One region of the Gordonia bronchialis DSM 43247 genome, then DNA from elsewhere that is predicted to be linked to it. Evidence: predicted binding sites of a transcription regulator. Region 1 holds the regulator's gene; the other holds the start of a gene.

Region 1 (4,211 bases):
CCGAACTGCTCGGGCTGCCCGAGCCGGGGGTCCCGGAACCCACCGAGCCGTCGGTTCTGCTGGCCGACGACCTCGCGCCCGCGGACACCGCAGGACTCGATCCGTCGACCACCGTCGCACTCGTCACCCGCTTCGGCGGACCGACCAGCCACACCGCCATCATCGCTCGTCAGCTCGGAATCCCCTGTGTGGTGGCCGTTTCCGGTCTCTCCGAGGTTCAGGCCGGTACCCCCGTCCTGGTCGACGGCAACCGCGGCACCCTGGCTATCGAGCCCGACGAGGCCTCGGCACGCGCTCAGGTCGAGGCGAGTAGACGGCATGCGCAGGCGGTGTCGGGATGGCAGGGCCCCGGCCGGACCGCGGACGGACACGAGGTCTCGGTCCTGGCCAACGTCGCCGACGGGGCATCGGCCCGCACGGCCACGAAATATCCGGTCGAGGGAATCGGGCTGTTCCGCACCGAACTCGCCTTTCTCGACCGCGCCGATGAGCCCTCGGTGGACGAGCAGGCCCGCATCTACGGTGAGGTGCTCGAGGCCTTCGCCGGCAAGAAGGTGGTGGTGCGCAGTCTCGACGCCGGTTCGGACAAGCCACTGAAGTTCGTCAACCACAAGGACGAGGCGAATCCCGCCCTCGGTGTGCGCGGCGACCGCATCGCGATCGAGAATCCCGACATTCGCGCCCACCAGCTCGATGCCATCGCCCAGGCAGCGGCCGCACTCAACACCACGCCGTGGGTGATGGCACCGATGATCGCTAGTCCCCGGGAGGCGGCGGCCTTTGCCGCGGAGGTTCGCGGCCGGGGCATGGTGCCCGGCGTGATGGTGGAGATCCCGGCAGCGGCCATCCTGGCCCACGCCATCCTGGCCGAGGTGGACTTCGTGTCGATCGGCACCAACGATCTGACGCAGTACACGATGGCCGCCGACCGGATGTCGGCCGACCTCGCCGCCCTGACCGATCCCTGGCAACCGGCCGTACTCAAACTCATCGAGAGTGTCGCGACCGCCGGTCAGGAGCTCGGCAAGTCGGTGGGGGTCTGCGGCGAGGCCGCCGCCGACCCGAACCTGGCATGCGTGCTCACCGGACTCGGGGTGACCTCCCTGTCGAGCGCGCCGGTCGCCGCAGCCGGCGTGGGCGCACGATTGGCCGAGGTCACCCTGGACGATTGCCGCGCGGCGGCCGCGGCCGCGCTGGCCACCGCCGACCCCGGCGATGCGCGTGCGGCCGCGGCCGAGGTGCTCGACGCCGCCGCGACACGGCACGCGACCGCGGTCTGACCGGTGTGACCGATCAGACCCGCGCGAGGTGAACTGCGTCGGATCTACACGCGGCGCATGACCGTGACGACCTTGCCGAGAATGGCGGCGTCGTCGCCGGGGATCGGCTGGAAGTGCTCGTTGTGCGGCATCAGCCAGATGTGGCCGTCCTTGCGCTTGAAGGTCTTCACCGTGGCCTCGCCGTCGATCATGGCGGCGACGATGTCGCCGTTGTCGGCGACGTTCTGCTGACGCACGACCACCCAGTCCCCGTCGCAGATGGCGGCGTCGATCATCGACTCGCCCACCACGCGCAGCAGGAACAGGGATCCGTCCCCGACGAGCTCACGCGGGAGCGGGAAGACATCTTCGACGGCCTCCTCGGCGAGGATCGGTCCACCGGCGGCGATCCGCCCGAGGACGGGTACGAACGTCGGTGTGGGCAGGTTCTCGGCCGACGGTGCGGGCTCGGATTCCTGGACGTTGACCGCGCGCGGGCGGTTGTGGTCCCGCTTGAGCAGGCCCTTGCGCTCGAGGGTGCGCAACTGATGCGCCACCGAGGAAGTGGACGTGAGGCCCACCGCGTCGCCGATCTCGCGGATGCTCGGCGGATATCCGCGCTCGCGCACGGACTTTCGGATCACGTCGAGCACCCCCCGCTGACGCGGGGTCAGCGACGCCTCGGCGACGATCGGATCGGCGGGGGTGGTGTCCTGATCGCGATCGGCGCCGCGGGCGCCGGTGCGCTTCGGCCGTGAGTCGCTCATCTGGTTGATTCCTCTCTCTGGCCGCCGCGGTGCGGCGGGATGACATGCCGGTGGTGGACCGCCGGGGGCGGCCATTTGTCGGTACCGGCCGGCAGGGTGTGGCTGTGCTCTTCGTCGGCGGGCTTCTGACTGGTGTCCATCGCGCTGATCTGAATGTCGCCGGTCTCCGTTTCGCTGTCTGTGGCCGAGCCTAGCGGAGTGTTCGGACATCTTCAAACATCTGTTCGACGTGTCGCGAGACATTGTCGGAGGCGCGTGGTACAACTCGAACATCAGTTCATCGAACACGTGGGCGACGTCGATCACGGGTCCGATGACTGCCGACAGACCATCCCAGATGGTCGTCCCACCAGGGACGATCCCGAGTTCGGAGGCCACCATGAGCATCGCCACCATGAGCCCGCGCACCGTCGGTTCGTCGCGAGTCGAGCGCGCTACTCGTCCTGATGTTCCCCTGCGGACACCGTCCGCACCGAGTGTCACGACGCCTGATCCGACCAGCCGGCGTCCGGCCACCCACCCGCGCAGCACCCCGCGTCGAACCGCCCGGCCGGCGCCGGACGCGGCGGGGCGCACCCGCCGTCCGGCGGGGCGCACCGACCGGCCCGCGGACCTGACCGCGGCAGGAGTCGGTGCGGGCGGCACACGGTGCGCTCAGCCCGTCGGGCATCGCGGCGGGCGCACGCCCATCAGCGGTATCCACGCCCGTCGGCGTGCCACCGCGGTCGGCGTCCTCGTCGGGGTGGCGCTCGCGGTGACCGTCTGGGTGATCGGCATCGTCGGCAACAACTACGCCGATTCGGTGTCCCCGCAACCGGTCAGCACGCAGGTCGTCCACGTGCGGGCCGGGGATTCGTTGAGCAGCATCGCCGCCCGGGTGGCCCCGGACATGCCGCGTCAGACGGTCATCGACGAGATCGTCGAGCTGAATGACATGCCGTCCAGCGGACTTCGGGTCGGGCAGCCGCTGCTCACCCCCGCATACCGTTGATCGACGGGCGGTATCCTCGATGACACAGGGACCGGTCGGGAACCGACCCGGCGTGCGCATCGCATGTGCCGGCGCGTCCCGCGACAGGCGTGAGGAACAGATGCGCTGCCCCTTCTGCAAGAACGAGGACACCAAGGTCATCGACTCACGTGTCGCCGACGAGGGGCAGGCGATCCGGCGGCGCCGCGCATGCGCCGAATGCGGTCGCCGGTTCTCGACGGTCGAGAGTGCGGTGCTCGCGGTGGTCAAACGCAACGGTGTCACCGAGCCGTTCAGTCGCGAGAAGGTGATGCGCGGGGTTCGGCGGGCATGTCAGGGCCGTGAGGTCGGCGACGACGACCTCGCTCAGCTGGCACAGCAGGTGGAGGACGCCGTACGGGCCAGTGGCTCGGCCGAGATCCCCAGTAACGAGGTGGGTTTGGCGATCCTCGGACCGCTGCGGGACCTCGACGAGGTGGCGTACCTGCGGTTTGCGTCGGTGTATCGCTCCTTCGACTCGCTCGACGACTTCCAGCGCGAGATCGACGATCTGCAAGGCCGCACGGCCGACTCGGCGCAGGACGCCTCGGCGCATCCCGATCCGGTGTCAGCCGAGTCGGTCCAGAGTTCGTAGCGCGCGCTTCTCGGATACCGGATATGCGGTGCCGAGCCGCTGGGCGAAGACACCGACCCGCAATTCCTCGACGAGCCATTGGGCTTCCTCGTTGACCGCGTCGCGCCGGTTCTCGGGAACCTGGGCCAGGCGCTGATTCCAGCGCTGCGTCACGCGATCGATGATGGCCACGCCGGCCCGGTCCCGGTCGGCAGATGCCGGCAGGCCCTCGAGCCGGGTCTGCGCACCCAGCAGATAGCGACCGAGTTCAGCGAGGTGACGTCGCGGGGTGGCGCGGACGAAGCCGTCGAAGATCAGATGGTCGAGTTGCTCGGCGACGTCGTCGGCGGCCACCGATCCGGCATGCCGGTCGATGAGCGTGCGTAATGGTGCAACGGCACGCAGGGCGTCGACGGCCAGCGCGAAGTACTCGGGGGCCGCGGTGGACACCAGCGGACGCAGTTCGTCACGCAGTGCGTGAAAATCCTCCGGGGTGCGGATCGCGGCGATGGCGGGACGCTGCGCCGCGAGATCACGGATGGCGCGGCGGGTGCAGTCGGCGAACAGGTCCTCGCCGTGCCGATATGGGCTCTGGCTCAACG
Region 2 (4,211 bases), 1.5 Mb from region 1:
GCGGTCACTGGTCCACCTCACACGAGCGTGTTTCCCCCACGACGGTGGCGAGATCGTCCAGCAGGTCCGACAGTTGCTGCAGCGCTTCAGCGTTCACCCGGTAGTACACCCACGTCGCGCGGCGCTCACTGGTCACCAAGCCCGCTTCGCGCAGCACCTTCAGGTGATGTGAGATCGTCGGCTGCGACAACTCGAAGGGTCCGGAAATGTCGCACACGCAGGCTTCGCCTCCCGGATGCGCGGCAACCTCGGACAACAACCGCAACCGAACCGGGTCCGCAAGCGCCTTCAACAGTGGGGTGACAGCCCCGGTCTGGTCACCACTGAGGCCGCGGCCCGGTGGCAGCAGAAGATTCTTATTCGACACTCGTCAATATTGACATACGTCGATGCAAGCGACAAGGCGTCGATCCCGTTTAGCGGGTACGACACGCCCGATGGGCTCCAGCCAAGCCGGCACCCTGGCCTTCGGTTCACACTGCAAGCACTCGACGCTCAGGTGGTGGTAGTTAACGAACCTATCGATCCTGTCGTGCGGCTGGCGATCTCGCAGTGGCCTGATGATGCACCCCGCGGAGCGGTCTCGACATTCTGCGCCGAACACGGGATTTCGCGGAAGTCGTTCTACGAGTTGCGTAAACGAGCACGAGCGGATGGGCCGTCAGCGGTCCTGGAACCCCGTACCCGCCGCCCGAAGTCGAGCCCGTCAGCGCTCAATGACGAGGTCAAAGCGCAGGCGGTGGCCGTGCGCGCCGCTCTGGAAGCCTCAGGTCTGGATCACGGGCCGATCAGCGTGCACGACAAGATGCAGTCGATGGGGTTGACTCAGGTGCCCTCGACGGCCTCGCTGGCTCGGATCTTCCGCGAAGCCGGTGTCGCTCGCCGTGAGCCAAAGAAGAAGCCCCGCTCGGCGTGGCGGAGGTTCGTCTACCCGGCGCCGAATGCGTGCTGGCAACTCGATGGCACCGAGTACGTCCTGACCGGTGGACGCAGGTGCGTCATCCTGCAGCTCATCGACGATCACTCTCGCTACGCCGTGGGCTCACATGTGGCCGCAGGCGAAACGGCTGAGGCTGCGATCGCCGTGTTCGACAAGGCAGTGACCGCCCACGGAGTACCTCAACGACTCCTCACCGACAATGGGCCCGCGCTCAACCCCTCGCGGCGCGGCCGTCTCGGTCAGCTCGTCGAGCACGTCCGCGTGCTCGGGGTGGAAACGATCACCGGCAAGCCCTACAAGCCGACCACGCAGGGAAAGAACGAGCGATTCCATCAGACGTTGTTCCGGTATCTGGACAAGCAGCCATTGGCTGACACCCTGGCCGAGCTGCAGGCCCAGGTTGATGCGTTCGATCACATCTACAACACCCAACGGCCTCACCAGGGCCTGCCAGGGCGCGTCACACCACTAGCCGCGTGGCAAGCCACACCGAAAGCCCATGCACCACAACCGATAGCCGGTGGATCACTGTTCGATCGGCCTACATCGCGCCCGCCCGCGCCGCGCCCAACCGCCGATCTACCCGAGGGCGTCCTGGTCAGGACTGTCAGCACTTCCGGCACCATCAGCGTGGACTCAGTCACCTACATGGTCGATGTGGACCACGCCTTCAACCAGGTCCTCGTCGTCGCCGACGACAGCGCGATCGTCATCGCGAACACCGATGGAGAGGTCGTAGTCGAACACCCTCGACCCGCTCCCGGAGTTCGCTACGTCGGCAACCGACAACCCCGCGGCCCACGCCCCACGAAGACCAGACCGTCACCGAAGTCCTGACACACCAACTGTCACCGAAGTCCTGACACAGAACTGTCACCGAAGACCCGATACATCACACTTGCATACTCGCCAACTGCTCGGTATTGTCGAACATAGTTTCGATACGGCGGGAGGGGGTCCGGTGGCCGACAACAATCGGAATGATCAGCAGCAGCGTGATCAGCCGTTGCCGGATGACTCGCGTTCGTCGGCAGGTTTCGAGTCGTGGGAGGTGTGGCGGCCGGGTCAGGGGTGGGAGCCGGATCTGCCGCAGTCGTATGCGGCGTTGATGGCCGCGCGGATCGCGACCGGACGCGATCCGGCACCGACTGTGGAGTCTGCGGAGTCGTCGGGCCCCGACGGTGATCTGCCGGCTCTGTATGCGTTGTTGGGGCAGGTGGTCGATCAGATCGCGGTGGCGGAGTCCTCGGGTTTGTCGGATGCGCAGGTCGTGGAGGTGGCCGAGGCGCATGAGCTGATCGCTCGCCGGTTGTGGGGGTTGGGGCATCGGCGCGTGATGGACATCTCGGACCGTGGTGCGTTCACCAAGACCGGCCATAAGTCGATCCGCCAGTTCATGGACGACCGGCTGCGGATCACTGATCTGCGTGGTCGGGTCGCGGCGATGGACGCGATCTGTGCCAAGTATTCGATGCAGGGTGAACGACTCACCCCGAAGCATCCGTATCTGGCCGACGCGGTGGCTGAGGGCGCTCTCGGACCGAGTCATGTGACCGCGGTGTTGGAGGCACTCGACAAGATTCCCGCCGCAGTGATTCCGGAGAAGAAGCACGCCGCGGAAATGCTGCTGGTCGATGCCGCCCGATCGTGCACGCCCACCCAGATCGCCAAGGTGGGGCAGAAGATCCTGGGCTATCTGGATCCGGATGGATCGTTGACCGAGGACCGCGACCGGGCTCGGCGGCGCGGGATTCGCCTGTCCCCGCAGGACTCGCAGTTGATGTCGAAGATCGTCGGGCATCTGGATCCGGTCACCCGGGCCATGTTCGACATGGTGTTGGCGGCCTGGGCCGCGAAGGGCATGAACAACCCGGCCGACGAGGTCCCGTTGGTAGGACCGGTCGACGGGGTCGACGAACAACAGGTGGCCGAGGCCGCCGGGCGTGATGATCGCAGCCCGGAGCAACGCAACCACGATGCGTTGAAGGCGATTCTGCGGGCGGCCCTGGATGGTGGGGTGTTGGGGCAATCGCATCGCGGCCTGCCGCCGCATCTGGTTGTGAAGATCACCGAATCCGAGTTGCGCGAGCAGGCCGGGGTCGGGGAAACCACCACCGGCGCGATGTTGCCGATCTCCGATGTCATCGCCTTGGCAGCCGAAGCCCAGCAGCATTTGGCGGTGTTCGCCGATCACACCGAAGCCCCCTTGTATTTGGGGCATGGGGAACGGTTGGCATCACGCGATCAGCGGTACATGATCGTCGCTCACCAACCGGGCTGCACCTGCCCGGGCTGCACTACCTCGACCGCCTACAGCGAGATCCATCACGCGGCGAAGGATTGGGCTGATGGTGGGACGACCGAAATCTCGATACGCCTCGGGCTCGCAAGCTCGCACGTGGCTACTCGATCCAAGTATCGACACCCTGACCACTGCGTGCGGGCCGCACAACCGGATGGTGGGACCGAAACCCGGCCAGTACACCACCAGCGTCCTCACCGACGGGCCGGATGCCGGTCGGACGGCGTGGCGGTTGAACACCGAGGACGGGATGGCGTCGAATGAGGCGCGGATCAATCGGGTCAATGACATCGGCCCGCAGATCGTGGCCTACCTGAAAGTCATTCGTGTCCAACGCGAACGCGACCAACAATCCCGGGCCGCGACGACCGCCCCGCTGATCCGGGATGTGCGGGACACCCCCGACAGTCGTCGTATCCGCCGGATGATCGCCGGCTGCTGGACCATCCGCCGCATCAACCTCGACAACGACGACCGCCTCCGAGCCGGACCCTGACCCCGCCCCACCGTCAGCACTCACCCCGCCACCAGCCACCGGTGGCGGGGCACAAGTGCAGGCGCTAACGGGTCGTCATCGCCGTCACGAGTGCATCGGCGTCCTGCGCCACCAGATCGGCGTTGACGGCCGCCCCGGCCTGCACGCCCGCGCCCATCGACACCGTCACCATGGCCGCGAGGTCGGCGGTGTTGCCGGCCGCCCACACACCCGGAACGGCGGTCTGGCCCATCACGCCGGTCTCGATGAAGGTGCCGCCCATCGGATGTGGCGAGGCGGTGCCGCCGAGTTGCTCGTAGAGGTCGGTGCGCGCGACGAAGCGCGGCGCAACCACCACGGCGTCGGCGGCCAGCGTCGAACCGTCGGCCAGCACCACGCCGCCCAGCCGCGCGGTGCCGTCGTTGTCGACCACCACGTCGAGGTGATCCACCGCAGCGTCGACGATGTCGATGCCGCGGGCTGCGAGTCGTGCG

The links. Region 1 encodes LexA, which represses DNA repair genes until DNA is damaged. Its sites were predicted from a motif close to CGAACANNTGTTCG; they were not measured.
Region 2: a site for LexA is predicted at 1,868-1,881, ahead of GBRO_RS03930 (HNH endonuclease signature motif containing protein). Genes of this name have one in related genera too.

What each region holds. Positions count from the first base shown of each region.
Region 1 covers NC_013441.1:2,354,610-2,358,820, forward strand. Annotated here, with positions in the region: gene GBRO_RS11020 (putative PEP-binding protein) at 1-1,280, shown strand, start outside; gene lexA (transcriptional repressor LexA) at 1,325-2,026, opposite strand; gene GBRO_RS11030 (LysM peptidoglycan-binding domain-containing protein) at 2,406-3,017, shown strand; gene nrdR (transcriptional regulator NrdR) at 3,118-3,630, shown strand; gene hrpA (ATP-dependent RNA helicase HrpA) at 3,604-4,211, opposite strand, start outside.
Region 2 covers NC_013441.1:847,987-852,197, forward strand. Annotated here, with positions in the region: gene arsB (ACR3 family arsenite efflux transporter) at 1-8, opposite strand, end outside; gene GBRO_RS03920 (ArsR/SmtB family transcription factor) at 5-367, opposite strand; gene GBRO_RS03925 (IS481 family transposase) at 500-1,777, shown strand; gene GBRO_RS03930 (HNH endonuclease signature motif containing protein) at 1,902-3,506, shown strand; gene GBRO_RS26750 (hypothetical protein) at 3,493-3,738, shown strand; gene GBRO_RS26755 (NAD(P)/FAD-dependent oxidoreductase) at 3,803-4,211, opposite strand, start outside.